Regions from separate parts of the Dietzia sp. PP-33 genome, predicted to be linked through region 4. Evidence: predicted binding sites of a transcription regulator. Region 4 holds the regulator's gene; each other region holds the start of a gene.

Evidence for each region. The regulator LexA, encoded in region 4, represses DNA repair genes until DNA is damaged. The targets are predictions, from matches to a motif close to CGAACANNTGTTCG.
Region 1: a site for LexA is predicted at 2,926-2,939, ahead of NJE57_RS06065 (HNH endonuclease signature motif containing protein). Genes of this name have one in related genera too.
Region 2: a site for LexA is predicted at 2,227-2,240, ahead of NJE57_RS16595 (HNH endonuclease signature motif containing protein). Genes of this name have one in related genera too.
Region 3: a site for LexA is predicted at 2,800-2,813, ahead of NJE57_RS03270 (HNH endonuclease signature motif containing protein). Genes of this name have one in related genera too.

The regions. Positions count from the first base shown of each region.
Region 1 covers NZ_JAMYEI010000002.1:407,348-412,312, reverse strand. Annotated here, with positions in the region: gene dapA (4-hydroxy-tetrahydrodipicolinate synthase) at 1-872, shown strand, start outside; gene NJE57_RS06075 (SDR family NAD(P)-dependent oxidoreductase) at 912-1,811, opposite strand; gene NJE57_RS06070 (DUF1906 domain-containing protein) at 1,971-2,789, shown strand; gene NJE57_RS06065 (HNH endonuclease signature motif containing protein) at 2,976-4,709, shown strand; gene NJE57_RS06060 (putative quinol monooxygenase) at 4,843-4,965, opposite strand, start outside.
Region 2 covers NZ_JAMYEI010000010.1:74,342-79,306, forward strand. Annotated here, with positions in the region: gene NJE57_RS16585 (amidohydrolase family protein) at 1-1,160, opposite strand, end outside; gene NJE57_RS16590 (XRE family transcriptional regulator) at 1,349-1,984, shown strand; gene NJE57_RS16595 (HNH endonuclease signature motif containing protein) at 2,245-3,834, shown strand; gene NJE57_RS16600 (NAD(P)/FAD-dependent oxidoreductase) at 3,855-4,965, opposite strand, start outside.
Region 3 covers NZ_JAMYEI010000001.1:676,030-680,994, forward strand. Annotated here, with positions in the region: gene NJE57_RS03250 (MOSC domain-containing protein) at 1-149, opposite strand, end outside; gene NJE57_RS03255 (isoprenyl transferase) at 149-916, opposite strand; gene NJE57_RS03260 (3-deoxy-7-phosphoheptulonate synthase) at 976-2,049, opposite strand; gene NJE57_RS03265 (DUF2784 domain-containing protein) at 2,350-2,736, shown strand; gene NJE57_RS03270 (HNH endonuclease signature motif containing protein) at 2,845-4,437, shown strand; gene NJE57_RS03275 (nuclease-related domain-containing protein) at 4,458-4,965, opposite strand, start outside.
Region 4 covers NZ_JAMYEI010000001.1:297,887-302,851, reverse strand. Annotated here, with positions in the region: gene hflX (GTPase HflX) at 1-851, shown strand, start outside; gene lexA (transcriptional repressor LexA) at 891-1,559, opposite strand; gene NJE57_RS01480 (hypothetical protein) at 1,789-2,151, shown strand; gene nrdR (transcriptional regulator NrdR) at 2,266-2,721, shown strand; gene hrpA (ATP-dependent RNA helicase HrpA) at 2,730-4,965, opposite strand, start outside.

The DNA of each region.
Region 1 (4,965 bases), on a different contig from region 4:
TCGGTCGGGTCATCACCGCGATGGTGACCCCCATGCACGATGACGGCTCGATCGATTTCGACGGGCTGCAGCGTCTCGCCGTCCACCTCGCCGACCACGGCCACGACGGGCTCCTGGTCAACGGCACGACCGGTGAGTCCGCGACGACCACCGACGACGAGGACTACGACGCCGTGGCCGCGGTCGTCGAGGCGGTCGGGGACCGGGTGTCGGTGATGGCCGGCTGCGGGACCAACGACACCGAGCACTCGATGCGGGCTGCCAGGGCGATGGTGGAGCGCGGCGCCGACACCCTCCTGGTGGTGACGCCGTACTACAACAAACCCACCCAGCACGGGATCGTCGAGCACTTCCGGATGATCGCCGAGGCCGGTGGACGCCCCGTCATGGCCTATGACATCCCGGGGCGGACCGGCACGGCCCTGTCCTCCGACACGATCCGCCGGTTGGGCGAGATCCCCGGGGTCCGGGCCGTCAAGGACGCCAAGGGCGACCTGTTCGAGGCCAGCCGGCTCATGGCGGAGACCGACCTGTTGTGGTTCTCCGGTGACGACGTGCTCAACCTGGCGTTCCTGGCGCTGGGCGCCGCGGGGATCGTCTCGGTGGTCGGCCACGTCGCGGGCGAGGACTACCGGGCGATGATCGACGCGGTGGACGCCGGCGACCTCCCCCGCGCCCGCGGGATCCACACCCGCCTCATCCCGGCCGTCGACGCGATCATGCACACCTCGCAGGGTGCGATCCAGGTCAAGGCCGCCCTCAAGATGCAGGGCCTGATCGGCTCCGACCAGCTACGAATGCCCCTGCTCCAGGGACCGCCCGAGCACAAGGACAAGCTCCGCGAGGGCCTGGCCGCGTCCGGGCTCGCCTGAGTCGCTCTCTCGCCGTCGTCGCCCGGAGGTTCTCCCGCCCTACCGGAACGCCGCCATCTCCGTGCAGCGCTCCCACAGGGCGGAGGCGACCTCCGGGTCGCGCGACCCACGGCTCGACCTCGCGATCTTCGGATGCCCCCGGAGGCCGCCGAGGCGATCCGGCCCGACGAACGACCCGCCGGGCAGGTCCGGCACCGTGGCGGCGAAGAGGACCGAGAGCGCGCCCATCTCGGGCGTCAGGCCCGCCCACGGGATCGAGTTGCCCAGTTCGAAGAACCTGTCGGCAACGGGGCGGCCGCTCTGCCGGATCAACTCGGTGGCGGTGTAACCGGGGTGGGCGGCCATCGACCGGATCCCCCGGCCGTCGCGCTCGAACCGACGCTGCCACTCGTAGGCGAGCATGATGCAGGCCAGTTTCGAATCCGCGTAGGCCCGCATCGGGCGGTATCCGCGCAGGTCCATGCTCAGATCGTCGGTGTCGAGCCGCCCCCGCAGGTGGGCCAACGAGCCGAGCCAGACCACGCGGTCGGTCAGCCGCGGCAGCAGACCGTGCGTGAGCGCGTGGTGTCCCAGGGCGTTGACGCCGAACTGCATCTCGTGCCCCTGGGCGGTGCGGCTGAGCGGGAGATTCATGACCCCGGCATTGTTGATCAGCACATCGACCCGGCCCGTGGCCCCGGCGACGAACTCGTCCACCGAGTCGAGGTCGGACAGGTCGAGCCGGCGGACCGACGCCAGGTCGCGGGTCCCGACGGGCAGGGTGGCGCGCGCGGCCTCGGCCTTCTCCTGATTCCGGCAGGCCATGACCACCCGTGCGCCCCTGTCCACGAGCACCTTTGTGGTGGCCAGGCCGATCCCGGCGTTGGCGCCGGTCACCACGAACGTGCGTCCCGTCTGGTCTGTGACATCAGAGGCGGACCATCTGGGCGTGCGAGTCATGGACGACAGTCAACCAGTCGCGCCTTCGCCGTGGTGGAGCACCCGTGTGGTAACGCCGGGGGAGACGGCGCGATCTTCTTGTGACACACTCCCTAGAGGCGGGTGAGATCCCACGCGTCACACGCCTTTCGTCTTCGACCGAGATCTCGGAGTACCTCCATGACGTTCGACCGCCGATCCTTCCTCCGCCGCGCCGGGCTCGGCGCGGCCGGTGCCGGCGCCCTCGCTGCGGGGCTGACCCCCGCCGTCGGTGCGCAGTCGTCCATCCCCGCCCCCCTGGGAGCCCTCCCCGGCGCCGGTGCCGGGATCCCGATCGGCACCCTCCTGGACTACGCGTCGGGCCCGCCGTCGGCGGCGTCGGTTCGCGCAGCCGGCCACATGGGAGCGGTGCGGTACTGCTCGAACCGCCGTCCCGGCGCCGAGTGGATGACCGGGAAGCCATTGCTACGACGTGAGGTCGACGACTTCCGTGCGCACGGCCTCAACATGGTCTCCTGCTACCAGTTCGGCAGGGACGCCACCGCCGACTGGCGCGCGGGGGCGGCGGGCGGCGACCACCACTCCAGGGTCGGCATCGGCATCCACTTCGCCGCCGGCGGTCCGCGCGGGGTGCCGATGTACGCCGCGATCGACGACAACCCGACGCGCTGGGAGTTCGACAACCTCATCGCGCCGTACCTCGAGCGCTTCCGCCACCACCTGCACGGGGCCGACCTGAAGCTCGGCGTCTACGCCAACGCCCCGACCATCGACTGGTGCCGTCAGCGCGGACTGGGTCAGTACTTCTGGCAGCACGACTGGGGCTCCGGTGGGCGCCTCAACCCGGCCGCCACCATCCACCAGCTCCCGATCCGCCAGCAGGTGACGGTCGGCGGCGTCGTGTCCGACCTCAACCGCGTGTACGCACTCGACTACGGCCAGTGGTGGCCGACCGACCCGGCCGCCCTCCTGGGTGGGGCGCTGGGCAGCGTCGGCTGACACCGGTCGGCAGGGCATCGGCAGGGCCGGACGGGATTTCCCGTCCGGCCCTGCTGCGTCGTGGGGGATGGATGCGCTGAGTTGATCCGCGCTTCCCTCCTTGGTGAAGAAGGTCTCACTCGATGAGCCCCTATGTCGCACGCGTGTTCGAGCAGTATCGAACACAGAGGCGATAAAGGGGGCGGGATGGGCGCGAAGGACACCGAGCAGCTGTTCGCGTGCGAGTCCGAGGTCGCCCGACTGGCAGTGGACGGCGAGAACCGCGCGTCGGCGTTGCGTATCCGAGCCGTCTACCGGACCTTCGAGGCGGCCGTCGAGCACGTCCGGGCCATCGACGTTGCCGCCCACGAGTCCGAGCTCCCCGTCCGTGACTACGCTGCCGTCGACCCCTGGGAGTTGGCGCGTTCGGAACTGGCCGTAGCACTGGGTGTCCACGCCAACCGGGCCGGTGCCATGGTGGACCTGTCGATCGAGCTGGTCGAGCGGTGTCCGGCGATACTCGAGGAGATCGAGTCCGGACGGATCGACGAGCGGACGGCGAGCACGATGGTCGGTTGTCTCCGCGGGGTGACCGACGACGACCTGTGTCGCGCCGCCGCCGAGATCGCGGCGCGTCGCTACGTCGAGTCACTGGAGGCCGGTGGCCGTCTCGGCCGCGGTCAGCTCCGGCGGATGATGGACCGCGCCGTCCGTGGTGTCGACCCCGACGGTGTTCGCAGGCGCAGGAACGAGGCGCTCCGGGGCCGCGGCGTGTGGATCCGGACGGCACCGGACGGCATGGCGTCGGTCTCTGCGAGCCTCAGCGCGGCCGGGGCCGAGGTCCTGGCCGAGCGGCTGGACCAGATGGCGGGGACCGGGACGTGGTCCAGGGGGGCGGGTAGCCCTGGTCCGGGAAAGGGCCTGAAGGACGACGACGACGAGGCCGGCGCCGGCACGGACGACCGTGTTCCCGATGACCGCGTTCCCGATGAGCGCGGTCCCGATGAGCGCCGGGCGGACGCGCTGGTCGCTCTCGCGACCGAGGGCCCCGGCCCGGCAACTGATTCGACCGCGCGCTCGTGCCCGGACCCGGCCGCCGACCAGCCTGCGAGACCGGCCGCCGACCAGTCTGCGGGCCCGGCCGCACGTTCGGAGGACGAGCCGGCTGCCGAGGCGCCCCTGCGGCCGCACGTCACCGTCATCATGACCGGCGACGGGCGCTCAGAGGTGTTCTTCCGTCGTTCGGGGGAGGGCTCACTCGCCATGCTGAGAGATCTGCTCGGCCGGGCGCGGGGGGCGACGTTCGAGACCGTGTTCACCGGACGAGCGGGCTCCGACCACCGGGCTGCGCTCGGATACGCGGTCCCGGAATGGCTCGCCCGGCGCATCCGACTCCGGGACGGCACCTGCCGTCACCCCGGGTGTTCGGTGGCCGCCGACCGTTGCGATCTGGATCATGTGGTCCCGTTCCTCAAGGAGGACCCGGAGAGCGGAGGTCTGACCGTGGAGTGGAACCTCATCTGCCTGTGTCGGACCCACCACCGACTCAAGACCTTCTCAGGGTGGGGATACAGAGTGGACCCCGACGGCGTGGTGGACATCGTCACGGAGACGGGTCGAACCGTTCGTACCTGGCCGTCGGGGCCCCTGGCCCGCGCGCGGCGGGTCGAGCAGATGGTCGACGCGGACTCCTCCGGCGGGTGCGACTGCGGTGTCGCGCGCGTCGAGAGTGCCCCGGGGGAGGTCGCACGCGAGCCCACCCACAGCGACGGTTCTCCTCGGGGGACCTTCATCGGGTTCCGGTACACCACCAGGGAACGCCGTCGCCGAGCCCGCCGCCAAGGAGAACGCGACCTGCTGATCCTCGAGCGCCGCGCCCGGCGAGACGCGCGACGTAGACAGGACGAGGCGGACGCGATCACTGACCCGCCACCGTTCTGAACGGGCGGCACCGGGCGAGACCGAACCAGTGCGAGACCGAACCACTGCTAGATCGAACCGCCGCGAGACCGAACCACTGCGAGCCCGAATTGTCCCGGGCAGCCCAGGCCAGCCCGGGCCCGACCCGGTCGTGTCAGTCGACGGTGATCTCGCCCATCGTTCCCCACTCCTCGCCGTCCGCCGTGGTGTTGATGATGCGAGGAGTGCGCTCGAGGTACTGCGCGGCGGAGCCGGTGAACTCGGCGAAGTGGGAGGA
Region 2 (4,965 bases), on a different contig from region 4:
GCGGGGCCGGCGGGCGGTAGGCCCATGACCTCGCGGGCGCCTTCGGTGACCAGGTGCCACGCGGTGTCCATGTCCATGTGGGCGGCCACGACCAGCAGCATCGCGGTCTCGATCGCATCCGACCGGCCGACCGGGTTGAACGGGTCGCGCACGTTGTCCGCACCCGCCGCCACGGTGACCCCGCCGTCCAGCAGTGCCCGCACGGGGGGCAGCCCGCGCGGCGTGGAGGTACATTCGGCGCGGCCCTGCAGGTACAGGTTGGTCACGGGCAGGGTCACCACCCCGACCCCCGCGCCGCTCAGCGCGGTGGCGGCGTCCGCCTGACCGGTGGCGTCCATCGCGCCGATCCGGCAGCAGTGGCCGGCCGTCCGGACGCGGCCCTCCTCCCACGAGGCCACCCGGTCGGTGAAGGCCGTGAGCATGCCGTGGTCGCCGTCGAGGAACTCGTCGACGTGCAGGTCGACGCCCACGCCGAGCTCCTCGGCCAGGTCGATCAGCCGGTGGGTCTCGGCGGCGGTGTCCGGGGCGATGTGCGGGGCACCACCGATGAGGTCGGCCCCGGCCGCGATCGCGTCGCGGGCCCGGTCGGCGGGGTCCTCGTCGCGGACCATCACCGCGATCTGCAGGTCCAACACGCTCGCGAGTTCATCGCGCACGCGGACCAGGGCCCGGACCCCGCGCAGGGGATCGCCCTCGCTGTGCAGGTCCACGTGACTGCGCACCGCGGTGGTGCCGTTGGCGACCAGTCGCCGCGCCGCGGCCAGCGCCCGGGCGTGGATCTCGTCCTGGTCCACGGTCACGGCGAAGGCCCGCCAGGCGTCGATCGCGGCGCCCAGGTCGCAACCCGGTGGGCGGGTGGCGCCCCAGCTCAGCGCCTTGTCCAGGTGGGCGTGTGGTTCGGCCGGAGCCGTCAGCGCCAGGAAGCCGCGGCCGTCGATCACCGCCGGGCCCGGTGCCTCGGAGTCACCGGCCGAGCTGACCGCGAGAACCGAGTCGCCGTCGATGTCCACGTCGACCACCCGGCCGTCGAGGAGTCGCACCCCGGCGATGCGGTCGACTCTCCTCGGGGTGATCTCGTCGGGCGCCGGGGGCGTGTCGCCGGGCGCCTGAGCTGCCTCGCTCGGGGCCGTGGCGGCGCGCGGGCGGGTGAGTGTGTCCACGGGCTGGGTTCTCCTGCTCTGCCGGACCGTCCCCGGCCGGGTCGGGGCGTTGCCCTTGTGATTTCGACCCGGACGCGAGATATTGACCTCGTCAATACAGACGAGTCTGGTGGCCCCGTGTTGCCGTGGGATTACCTCGCGGTTCCGGTGTGTAACCGGCTCCAGCCCGGCAGTCCAGGAGGACCGTTGTGACGACCGCACGGAGCGAGGGCCAGGAACGTCTCGGTGCGCGCATTCGTCATCACCGTCGGCAGTTGGGACTCACCCTGGTCGAGGTGGCCGACCTGGCCGGCATCTCGCAGCCGTTCCTCAGCCAGATCGAACGCGGCAAGGCCGCGCCGAGCATGTCGACCCTGGAGGGGCTCGCCCACGCCCTGGGCACCACCCAGGCGCACCTGCTGGAAGCGGTCAACTCACCCTCCGGCCCCGCCGACCCGTCCGGTCCCCCGGGCCCACCCGGCGCGGCGGCAGGTGGTCGTGGCGCGGCGGCAGGCGACCCCGTGGATGTCCGGCGGTCCACGGAGGGCGCGATCCTCACCCGCGCGGAGGGCACCGTCGGCGGGCACACCCGGTTGCTGCCGGGCGGGCCGAACGACACCCAACTACTGGAGTTCGTGGAGACCAACCACGTCCCGGGTCGGTTCTTCCACCACCCGGGACTCGAGTGGCTGTACGTCACCCGGGGCACGGTCCTGTTGGAGGTGGGCGACTCGCTGACCCGGCTGGAGGCGGGGGACGTCGCGCGGTACGACGGCGAGCTCCCCCACCGTTGGTACGTCCCCGAGGGCGAGCAGGCCTGCCTGATCGTGGCCCGGCCGGGCTGATTCCTGCGGTCCGACCACCCGCCGACCCCCGCCGACCTGGGGTGCCCTGCAGGGGCCGAGCAGGGCACTGCCAGTCAGGGCACTGCCGGTCTGGGCGCCGCGTACACGCGCATCCACCGCGACCGCTGGCGCGTACCGAGGGTGAGCGAGCCGGCGTCGCTGACCTGCGGCGCCCTGCAGGGGTCGTCCAGGGCACTGCAGGTCAGGGGGCCGGATGGACGCGAATCCACGCTGTCGTACCTCGAACGTACGGTCGAACCATGACCACCACACCTACCACCGCCACCGACGACGTCGACGCTCCCGCAGCCCTCGTCCCGCCGCCCGGATTCACCACGGCCACAGGACCGGCCCTCCCCGTTCTGGTCCCCGAGGCGTTCGCCCACTGGGACCCCGGGCAGCAACGCGGCTATCTGGCGCAGAGGACGATCAACGCGGCAGAGGGGCGAACCGTCGCCTACGCCTATGCCTGCGTCCGCTCCGGCGCCGAACACGATCGCCACCGCGACTCGTGGGAGACGGCGGCCACCATGATCAGCGCCTCGATGGCTCTGTCTCGACACGGGGCGTCCCGGCTGGTGACCACCGCGGTCGAGCTGACCGAACGCCTGCCCCGCACCGCCGCGCTGCTGACCACCGGCTGGATCGGCATCCTCGCCGCCCACACCATCGCCGAGGAGACCGCCCTGGTGGCCGACCACCTCATGCCGGAACTCGACCGGCGGATCAGTGACGGCCTGGCCCCAACCAGGCGCCGCACGCACCCGCCCAGGCTCGGCCCGTTGCGCAAGATGCTCACCAAGACCGTCGCAGCCTGCGATCCCGTGGGCGCCGACGCCCGCGCTCGCCAGGCGCGACGCGACCAGGATGTGCAGATGGAGCCCCTGAGGGACGACCGGGCGCTGATCACCGCCACCCTCACCGTCGAGGATGCCCTCGAGATCGCCGAACGCATCGACGCCGTCGCCCGCACGGCCTCTCCCGACGACCCCCGACCTCTCGGACAGCTCCGCGCCGCGGGACTACTCGCCCTCAGCCGCGGCTGGACCAGCCTCCCGGGCCCAGACGGCGAACACCCCACCGACCCCGGGGCCCGGTCCGCCGCCCGCCGGGTGACCATCCACGCCTACGACGACGGCACCCCGGACAACCGCGGCCTCACCCTCGCCGGGTACGGGCCGATCACCGGACATACCGCCGCCGAGCTCGAGCGCAACGCCAGACACAGGATCGACTCGCTCTCCGACCTCGCCGATCCGGACTCCGCTGCGGCCCGGCGATACCCGCCCTCGGAGGCCCTGTCCCGGTTCTGCCGGGGCCGCGACGGCACGTGCGTCTTCCCCGGTTGTCAGACCTCTGCGGAGCGAGCCGACCTCGACCACATCATCCCCTTCGACCATGACGACCCCGACCGGGGCGGGCACACCACGTGCGACGACCTCGGCAGCCTCTGCCGCCTCCACCACCGCCTCAAGACCGACGGCGTCTGGGCCTACTACCGGGACACCGACGGGTCGTACGTCTGGCTGCACGGCCCCAACCACCCCCACGCCTCTGCCGACACCCGCGTCATCACCTTCCCCACCGGTCCGCTGGCAGACCATGCTGCGCCGCAACGGCCCGAGACCAGCCTGCGCCAGCGAGAGGCGGCCGAGGCAGGCGAGACCGGTAGCGGTTCGGCCGCCTCCCGGAGACGGCCTCACCTACGCCACCGCCGCGATGTGGAACGCCGCAAGCTCCGGGAGCAGGCGAGGCGGCGGCGCCAGGCGCCTCCGCCGCCGCGCTCAGAGCCGGGAGCGGGCTCGGCGGCAGGGTCTGCGTCGGGATCAGACGAGGAGCCGCCGTTCTGAGGTGGCGAGCCCGCGCGTGGTCAGTACCGCGGGCTCGTCGGGTACCACCCGTCAGACGGGTCGTGGGGTCCGACGGAGCCGACCTCGATGTGCTCGAAGGATGCGAAGTCCCGGGCGAGCCGGTCCCAGTTCTCGCGGGTGACCGCTGTGGTGATCGCCGAGGCGATCCGCCCGATCCCGCCGTAGATCCCCGAGAGCTGGTGCCCGGTCACACCCATCGAGGCGCGCGCGCCGGTCGAGAAGTGGTGCAGGCGGGCCAGCCACGGGGCGGAGCCGGGGTCGCGCTCGGTGAACTCGAAACCCGGCCCCAGGTAGGGGCTGCGACCGGCCGGATGGTCGGCCGCGGGCGGGTGACGGTCGGACCACAACGCGATGTCGTCGACGAACTCGACCAGTTCCGGACGCAGCCGCAGGTCCACCTGGTATCCGGTCGCGGCCAGGACCACGTCCGCGTGGAACCGCCCCTTGGCTGTGTCGATCGCGATCTCCTGCCCGCCGGTGCCGGTGTCGACCATCGAGACCGCGTTCCACCCGCACCCGGTGTGCAGTGCGAACCCCGGCAGGGTGAAGCACCGCCACACCGCGTGCTGCGTCGGCGGCTGGGGAAGCCCCCCGGACAGCACCCCGAAGTCCCACTTGCTCCGGTCGTCGAGGTCGTAGAAGCGTTCCTGCATGCCCGGGAACTCCATCCACCGCAGTGGATTGGAGGCCGGGATCGTCTCCCGGCGCACGAACACATGGGCGCGGACGGCGCCGTGATCCAACGCCGTCGCCGCGTTGTCGAACCCGGAGGCCCCGCCGCCCAGCACCGCCACGCGACGGCCGCGCATCGCGGCGAAGTCGATCGGGTCCTCGGTGTGGAACCACCGATCGCGGGGCAACGACGAGGAGAGGAATTCCGGGACCCTCGCCCCACCCCCGCCGGCGAGGCCCAGTGCGCAGACGATGCGCCTGGCCGTGAGCGTGGACTCGCTCCCATCCGGGTCCCGCAGCTCCACGACGAACGGCCCGTCCGGGGTCGTTGGTCGGTGGATCGCGGTGACGCGGGTGCGGTGTTGCACCCGGATGCCCGTGGTCTGCCGGTACCACCGCAGGTAGTCGTTCCAGTCCAGGCGGGGCACGAGGTCCACC
Region 3 (4,965 bases), 380 kb from region 4:
CCGTACTCGCGCACCTGCACCGGGCCGTCGACGGGCTGCTTGTCGATCGCCGTCACCCCCACCCGGCCGGGCACGGTGAGCAGCTGGTCCACCACGCAGACGGCCTTCACGGAGAACGACTCCGGTACCCCGGTCCCCGACGCCGACATCAGTGACCGAACCTACGGTGTCGGGCGCCGTAGTCGCGCAGGGCGCGGAGGAAGTCCACTCGGCGGAACGCCGGCCAGTACGCCTCGGTGAACCAGATCTCCGAGTACGCGCTCTGCCACAACAGGAAGCCCGACAGCCGTTGCTCACCCGAGGTGCGGATCACCAGGTCGGGATCGGGCTGGCCGGAGGTGTAGAGGTGCTCGCCGATGCCCTCCACGGTCATCCCGTCGACCAGCTCCTGCCCCGTGCGGCCCTGTTCGATCAACTGCGCCACCAGATCCCGCGCGGCGTCGGCGATCTCCTGCCGGCCGCCGTAGCCCACGGCCACGTTGACCTTGACCCCCGGTCGCCCCTTGCTCACCCGCTCGGCGTGGCGCAGCCTCTCGGCCAGCCACTCCGGCAGCACCTCCAGGCGACCGACTATGCGGACCTCCCAGTTCTTGCCCGGGCCGGTGATCTCGTCCACCACGTCGGCGATGATCTGCAGCAACTCGTCGAGTTCGTCGGTGTCCCGTCCGAGGTTCTCGGTGCTGAGCAGATAGATGGTGGCCACGTCCACGCCCAGCTCGTCGCACCAGCCCAGCATCTCGGCGATCTTGACCGCCCCCGCCCGGTGGCCGTGGGCGACGTCCGTGAAGCCGGCCTCCTTGGCCCAGCGGCGGTTGCCGTCGCACATCACCGCGATGTGCCGTGGGAGCCGGGCACCCTCGAGCGACGACCGGAGTCGAGACTCGTACAGCGAGTACAGGGGGGAGGAGGCGTCCACGCGGGAAAGAGTACCGCGCGGCGCCCCCTCCACAGAGGTCCCCCTTACCCGGGCCGGGCTCAACCCCTCCGGCCGCCGCGTACCGCCGCAGCGAGAGCGCGCAGACTGTCGGCGGTGGTGTCCCAGCCGATGCACGCGTCGGTGACGGACTTGCCGTACACCAATTCGGTGGCCCCGACGGACTGGGCGCCGGCCTCGAGGAAGCTCTCGATCATCACGCCGGAGATGCCCTGCTCCCCCGCCCCGACGCGCTCGGCGAGCTCGGCCACGACCTCGGCCTGCCGCTCATGGGACTTGCCCGAGTTGGCGTGGCTGGCGTCCACCATGACGAGACCGGGCAGCCCCACCTTCGCGACCGACGCCACCGCGGACGCCACCGACCCGGCGTCGTGGTTCGGCCCACCCGTTCCGCCGCGCAGGATCACGTGGCAGTCGGTGTTGCCGGCCGTCTCGACCACCGCGGCGCGACCGTCGGGGTCGGTACCGAAGAACACGTGCCGCGAGGCCGAGGACCTGCACCCGTCCACCGCGACCTGCACCTCGCCGTCGGTCCCGTTCTTGAAGCCCACCGGCATGGACAGTCCGGAGACCAACTGGCGGTGTACCTGGCTCTCGGTGGTCCGCGCCCCGATCGCGCCCCAGGAGACGGCGTCGGCGATGTACTGCGGGCTGGTCGGCTCGAGGAATTCGCAGCCCACGGGCAGCCCCAGGTCGAGCACGTCCAGCAGGAGCCGGCGGGCGGTGCGCAGGCCGCGCGGGATGTCGTAGCTGCCGTCGAGCGCGGGGTCGTTGATCAGGCCCTTCCACCCCACCGTGGTGCGCGGCTTCTCGAAGTACACGCGCATCACGATCAGCAGGTCCTCGGCGGTCTCCTCGGCCAGCGCCGCGAGACGGCCGGCGTAGTCGAGCGCGGCCTCGGGATCGTGGACCGAGCAGGGGCCCACCACCACGAGCAACCGGTCGTCGCGTCCGGCCAGCACGTCGGCGACCTCGGTGCGACTGCGCTCGACCAGCGCTTCCCGGGTCTGCCCCAGCGGGAGCTCGCCCAGGATCTGGGTGGGGGTCGGCAGCGGGGAGTAGGACAGGACGCGCCTGTCAGCGGTCTGGGTGGGGTTCTCGGCGGTGATGGTCACGGCGGTGCGCTCCTGGTCTCTCGGTGGTGGCGGGCCGGGTGCCGTGATCCTCGTGGTGCCCGTGATGCACCCGGATCCGCCGCTGGAAATGGCGGGAGGCGGCGACCGTGGTGGTCACCGCCTCTGGGCTCCGGGTGTCGGGGCGTCCGTCTAGCGGACGCGTGCGCTCGCGGCGCGGGCTCCACCCGGAGCCCACATAAAGCGCCAATATGCGCGAGCGTTCGACATGCGGCACACCGTAGCAGACGACGCCGGCGGCGGACCACTCCCGCCACCGGCCGAGGCTGGCACCCTGGAGGCATGGGGTACCGGCTGATCGCGGACATCGCGATGCTTCTCCATGCCGCGTTCCTCGTCTACCTGGCGGTGGGCGGCTTCCTCGCCTGGCGGTGGCGGTGGACGTTCTGGCCGCACCTGGCCACCGCCGTGTACGCGCTGGCGATCGCCATCGTGGGGTGGGTCTGTCCGCTGACCCACGTGGAGAACTGGGGCCGCGAACACGCCGGTCGCGAGACCATTCCCACCTCCGGGTTCATCGACCACTACCTCACCGGCGTGATCTACCCCGAGGAGCATCTGCTCACGGCGCAGCTCGCGGTGGCGGCCGCTGTCCTGGTCTCCTGGGCCGGCCTGGCCCTGCTGAGCTGGCGGAACCGGTCCCGGGCGGGCCGGCCGCCGCGCTCATAGGGCGCTCTCAATCCCGTACCCGACACTCGAACACTTGCGCGATAGTCGGACCGCGTCTAGACTAGTACACATGTTCGAGTCTGGTGTGGCGCGGGAGGGGTGACGGTGATGAGTACGACGACGACGGGGTCGTTCACCACCGGGCCGTTCGCTGCTGGATCGTCCGCTGTTGAGTCGTTCACCACCGGGCCGCATCGCGCCGTGCCCGAGCCCCTGGACACCCTCGACGCCGAGGCATTGAGCGAGGTGGCCCGGTCGGCCACTCGTGCCCAGAATCTGGCCGCGGCCACCCGCCTGCAGGCTGCGCACCACCTCGTGGAGGCGATGAGGCGTCTGGACCGGGCCGCCCACGATGTGTCCGAGGCTGATCCCGCCGCATCCGACTCACGCCCGGCGTTCGCGCGTCTGGAGCCGACCGACCGGGCCCGCGATCACCTGGCCGCGGCGATGGCGTTGACCACCTGGCACGCCGCGCGCCTGGTCACCGCCGGGGTTCAGATCCACACCCGACTGTCGCGTCTGCGTAGCTCGGTCGAGCGCGGCCTGTTTCCCGAACAACTGGCCATCGACACCGCCTGCCGCCTGGCCGAGATACCCGACGACATCATCGGCGACGTCGAATCCGAGGTCGTCGCGGCCCTCGCGCGGGCCCTGGACGGCGGCCACCGCCCCAGCCGGGCAGCCCTGGACACCACCGTGGACGCCTCCCGCGAGCGCCACGACCCCACCGGCGCCCAGGACACCGCCGATGCCGCCGCAGAGCAGCGCACCGTCCGGTTCCGCCCCGGCCGAGCCGGCATGACCAGCATGTGGGCGAACCTGCCCGCCGGCGCCGCCGAGAAACTCCGGCGCCGCATCGACGCCGCCGCCCGCACCGCCACCGACAGCGGTCATCCCCGCAGCCGCGACCAGCTCCGCGCCGACGCCCTGTGCGCCCTGGGTGACCCCAACACCGACGACATCGGCACCGGCCTGCACGACCCCGAACACCCCACCGACCGTGCCGACAGCCCCGTCAGCGCCGGCGCCGCTGACCGGCCGCCCCTGGGCGCGTCCTGGGGCACCGACAAGCCGGTGCGGATCTCCATCATCAACGGCATCGCCCAGGGCCTGCCCAACCAGGTCCAGTTCGTCACCGGCGCCTACGCCAGCTTCGACTGGCTGTGCGAGGAGTTGCTCTCCGGCGGCGACGCGAAAGTGCGGTTCGAACTGATCGACCCCCAACCCGGCGTCCTCGACACCCCCGACGCGGTGCTCAAATACTTCCTCACCCCGGCCCTGGTCGAGCGGATCCGGCTGCGCGATGGCACCTGCCGCCACCCCGGCTGCACCGTCGATGCCCACGACTGCGAGATCGACCACGTCATCGCCTTCAACCACCTCCATCCCGAACTCGGCGGACCGACCGCCGAGTGGAACCTGGTCTGCCTGTGTCGCAGGCACCACCGGGAAAAGACCTTCGGACACTGCGCCTACCAGCCCGGACCCCTCGGCGAGTTGACCATCATCACCGAGACCGGACACGAACACCGCACCACCCCCACAGGCCCCCTGGCACGGGCCCGCGACCAGATCCTCGACCACCAGTGGCGACTCCACCTCGACCGCCTCATCACCGACGACGGGCACCTCACCAACCCACCGGGAGTCAGCCGCCCCCGCCGCGACCCACCCAGCCGCGATTCACCCCGACCCGCCTGACGTCGGTCACCGCCCCGGGCTCAGCGCTGCCGCGTGGTCGATCGTCTGGCGACCTCGTGGATCGCGTCGATCTCCCGCAGGCTCAGTCGCGGAGGCTGCGACTGCAGAAAGCGCCTGATACCCCGCCGGGGGACCACCACCACGGCGCGGTCGGCGGGCTGGCTCTTCACGGTGAACCCGCGGCGGGCGCCGACCACCGCGATCATCCCGGTGACGGGCACCGGAAAACCGACGTACTCGGCGAGCAGGCGAGATGCCCTTCCCGCCTCGTGCCGACTGTTGCGGACATAGGGAACCCGGCTGCCGTTGATCATGACGGTGTCACCGCCCACCCAGATCGCCGCCTTCGGGTGATTCTTGGAGTTCACGGTGAAGACGCCACCGGGGCCGATCACCACGTGGTCGATGTCCGCACCGCGCTCCCCCACGCGCACCGCGTGCAGGATCCGCCACTGCAATCCCAACATCGCCAACTGCTCGGCGACCGCCTGCTCGCCGTCGGCACCGATACGCCAGGCGCGCTCGTCG
Region 4 (4,965 bases):
GCAACGGGGGCGTCGGCCTCCGCGGTCCCGGTGAGACGAAGATCGAGACCGACCGTCGCCGCATCCGTGAGCGCATGGCGAAGCTGCGTCGCGAGATCAAGGGCATGAAGCAGGCCCGGGACACCAAGCGCCATCGCCGGCGCGCCACGCCCGTGCCCTCCATCGCGATCGCCGGCTACACGAACGCGGGAAAGTCGAGTCTGCTGAACCGCATCACCGGCGCAGGCGTACTCGTCCAGAACGCACTGTTCGCCACCCTCGATCCCACCACCCGGCGGGCCGAGCTGCCGGACGGACGGGCGGTGGTCTTCACCGACACGGTCGGGTTCGTCCGGCACCTTCCCACCCAACTCGTCGAGGCGTTCCGTTCGACGCTGGAGGAGGTCGTCGATTCCGAACTGCTCCTGCACGTGGTGGACGGATCGGACGCCTTCCCGTTGCGTCAGATCGAGGCCGTGCGCACGGTCATCAACGACGTCGTGGAGGAACAGAACGCCGAGAGTCCCCGCGAGCTCGTGGTGATCAACAAGATCGACGCGGCGGATCCGGTGGTGTTGACCGAACTGCACCACGCGCTGCCGGACGCGGTGTTCGTCTCGGCGACCACGGGGGAGGGTATCGACGAGTTGCTCGGCCGGATCACCCGGATCATCGCCTCCGGGGACACCGAGGTGACACTGGAGATTCCCTTCACACGTGGGGACGTGGTCTCCCGTGTCCATGCCGAGGGCGCGGTGGTGGACGAGCAGCACACGCAGCACGGGACGCGGATCGTCGTCCGGTTGCCCGTCTCCGTGGCGAGCGAGCTGGGGGAGTTCAGCTCCGGGGGCTCACACGACGGCGCCGCCTGATCCGGTCACACGGTCAGGCAGCGCCGTGGCAGCTCGGGGTCAGAGCTTGCGGAATACAGTGACGACCTTCCCCAGGATGGTCGCGTGCTCTCCGGGAATCGGGCTGAACGACGGGTTGTGGGGCAGTAGCCAGACGCCGCTCGGGTCCCTGCGGAACGTCTTGACGGTGGCCTCGCCGTCGATCATCGCGGCCACGATCTCGCCGTTGTCCGCCACGTTCTGACGGCGGACCACCACGTAGTCGCCGTCACAGATCGCTGCGTCGATCATCGATTCGCCGACAACCCTGAGCATGAACAGGTCACCGGACCCCACAAGATCGGACGGCAGGGGGAAGACCTCCTCCACCGCCTGCTCCGCCAGGATCGGCCCTCCGGCCGCGATCCGGCCGAGAACGGGGACGTACACGGGCTCGACCGCCCCGCTCGGCCGCGGCTCCTCGGGCGACGGGGCACGCCGACCCCGGGACCGCTGCCCCGGTACCCCGTGGACGTCGACGGCCCGAGGCTTGTGCGGATCACGCGTCAGGAAGCCCTTCTTCTCCAACGTCCGCAACTGGTGCGCGACGGACGAGGTCGACTGCAGCCCGACGGCGTCACCGATCTCCCGGATGCTCGGCGGGTAGCCCCTGTCCTTGACGGTGTCGTGGATGTGTAACAGGACGCTCTTCTGGCGAGGCGTCAGGGCCTCGAAGTCGGGCTTGGGCATGTGTGGGTCCCTTCGGCGAATGGGTGTTCGACGTCTTGATCTGTGTACACCCTACTGTGCGTGAGCGGCGTGCGCCACACAGGTGTTCGAAGAAAGTGCCGCCGAAATCTCGACTCTGTCGGACCCGCGTGATACAACTCTAGTCACGTTCGAGTTCGAACAGATGTGCACAGAGATGCACACGGGCGTGCGAACGCGGTTCGCACACCGTATCGAGTTGGGAGAGTTCATGTCCGTCCTGGAGATGCAGTCACCGTCGCGTCAGACGACACCGTGGAGTGAGGTCTGCGCCACCGAACACAGCCGGTCCTCCGCGAGCGGGCTCCGGCCCCGTGAGGATTCGCGTATCCATCCCGTCCCCCGCACCCTGGACCGGGGACGCCCTGCGACCACGCGATCGGTCGCCCCCGGCCGGCGGGTGCTCGTCCGTTCAGCATCCCCGGCGCAGGCCCGGTCATGCCGGGTCGAGGTGCAGCCTGCGTCCCCGGTGGTCGACGATGTGCCGACCTGGGCCCTGCTGGCGTGTGGAGTCGTCTTCGGCATCCTCATGCTGCTGGCGCTGGCCCTCCTCGGCGGGCCCGCCTACGCGTGACCGACCGGATCGCCTTCTAGAATGATCCAGGGACGGCGCCCCGTCGTCCCTGCATCGCCTCCGGCTCCGGCCGGGGGAGGCCTGCGGAACCGGTCGACGAATGGCGGAGCTGGAATGTACTGCCCGACATGCCACCACGAGGATTCCCGGGTTATCGACTCGCGGGCGGTCGACGACGGTCAGGCTATCCGCCGCCGACGCGAGTGCCCGGAGTGTGGGCACCGGTTCACCACCCTCGAGACCCCGTTGTTGACCGTGCTCAAGCGCAACGGCGTCACCGAGAGCTTCAGCCGCGACAAGGTGGTCCGCGGAGTGCGACGGGCGTGCCAGGGCCGGTCGGTGGACGAGGACGCCCTCAGACGTCTGGCGCAGCAGGTCGAGGACGTAGTCAGAGCCGGCGGCGCGTCGGAGGTCCCCGCCCACGAGATCGGGTTGGCGATCCTCGGACCCCTGCAGGACCTCGATGAGGTCGCCTATCTGCGGTTCGCCTCTGTGTACAAGCAGTTCAGCTCCGCCGCGGACTTCGAGAGCGAGATCATCGCGCTGCGTGAGAGGCACGCGAGAACCTGACCGGATGACTACCGCCTGGTGCGGGAGCCGAGTGCCGCCGCGACCGCCTTGTCGATTCGCTCAGCGGAAACCGGGCGCGCGGTCCCCAGTGACTGCGCGAAGAGCCCCACCCGGTACTCGGCCAGCAGCCACCGGAGATCCCGGGTGGTGCGCGCTCCACCCGGCCGACCACGCAGTGCTGCCGTCGCCTCCGCGACGGTCGCCTCGGACTTCTCCAGGCGCGCGGTGAGTTCCCGGTACCTCGAGGGCGACTTCTCCGCGAGATCGAGCCTGAGGTCGACCGCCCGCACATGACGCTCCAGCTGGGGGAGCAACTCCGCCGGGTGGCGCGCGAGGAACCCCTTTCCCACCAGGAAGTCCAGTGCGGGTCGGACCTCGTCCGCGACCTCGGGGGACACCTGGTCGAGCCGGGCGGAGACGGACTGGGCGGCCACCAGGGCAGGTACCGCAGCGGAGATCGACGCGGCCACCGCGGCCGGCACCTCGGCGCGCGCGGTCGCGCGCAACTCCGCGAACCCGGCGGCGGTCAGGACCGGCGCACCCCTGCGGCGGGCGAGGATCCGTCCGCACGCTGCCAACGAGGCATCGGTGACCAGACCCTCGGCCCCGCCGTGCGGATACTGCGTCAGGGCGAGGCGCTGTTCCACGGGTCGACCCCGCACGATCGAGGTCGCCGAGACCAGCCCGCCGGAGATCATGGTCAGCACGGCAGTGGTCTGGGCGGCCCGCCGCTCCTCCTCGGTGGCGCAGGCGATCCGGTGTATCCCGTCCGCTCGGACCTGCAGCGCCGGGTAGACCGTCACCTCCACCCCGTCGATGGTGCCGGTGATCGAGGGGGCGAGATCTCCGATCGTCTCGGCGGTCCAGTCCCGGTGCGGTCCGTCGTCCGGGACCAGGCGGGAGTTGAGGGTGGCCCGGACCTCGTTCACCAGACGGCTACGCAGGGCACCGAGATCCGTCCCCGACGCCACGACCTCGTCACCGTCGACGACCTCGAACCGCATGCGCAGGTGCTCGGGGAGTCGCTCGGGGTGGAACTCACGGGGGTCGACGGTCGCCCCGATTCGCGCCGAGAGCGCCTCGGCGAGCGCCACCGGCAGAGGCGCGGACCTGGGCGTGAGATCGGAGGCGAGCAGCGCGGCGTACTCGGCGGGCGGGGAGCACAGGCGCCGCAGGTACTTGGGCAGCGTCCGGAGCATCTCGGTGTAGAGCTCCTCGCGGAGCCCGGGTACCAGCCACTCGAAACCGGCCGTGGTGACCGAGGAGAGCTGGGGCAGCGGGATCCGGACGGTGATGCCGTCGGTGTCGACACCCGGATCGAAGGCGTACCGGAGTTCGAACGTCCGATCACCCTGCCTCCAGAACGGCGGGAACTCGGTGGCGGCCGGACCGGCATCGGAGGTGCGGATCTGCTCGGGGCGCAGGCGCAGGTGGTCCGGGTCCTCGTGGCCCGCCTTCTTCCACCACGACTCCAGGTGGCGACCGGAGGTGAGGTCGGTGGGGAGCCGGTGCAGATAGAAGTCGACCAGGGCGTCGTCGTCGATCACCAGGTCGCGGCGTCGACTGCGGGTCTCCAACTCCCGCGCCTGTGCGACGGCCTCGGCGTTCTCCCGGATCACCGGGATGCGGGTCGACCACCGACCCTCGACTATCCCGTGGCGGACCAGCATCTCGCGGGCCAGGGGGGCGTCGACCCGGGAGAGCAGGATTCGCCTCGACTCGACCACGGTCAATCCCAGGAGCAGGACCTTCTCGTAGGCCATCGCCGCGCCCTGCGCGTCCGACCAGTGAGGCTCGGAGTACTGGGTGCGGACCAGGTGTCCCCCGAGCTGTTCGATCCATCCCGGGTCGATGCGCGCGACGTCGCGGGCGAACAGGCGCGAGGTCTCCACCAGTTCCGAGGCCATGACCCAGCGCGGTGGCTTCTTGGCCAGGTCGGACCCGGGGAAGATCTGGAATCGGATGCCGCGGGTGCCGCGGAACTCGCGGGTCTCCTCGTCCCGCATCCCCACGTTGGTGAGCAGCCCGGACAGGATCGCCTTGTGGAGATCGTCCTCGGCGGCGTGTCCGGACGGTGGATGCCAGCCCCGTTCGCGGCACATGCTGGTCAGCTGCGCGTTGAGGTCCTGCCACTCGCGGATGCGCAGCCAGTGCAGGTACTCGGCCTTGCACATCTTGCGGAAGGCGCTGCCACTGAGCTCACGGCGTTGCTCGGTGATGTAGCGCCACAGGTTGAGGTAGCCG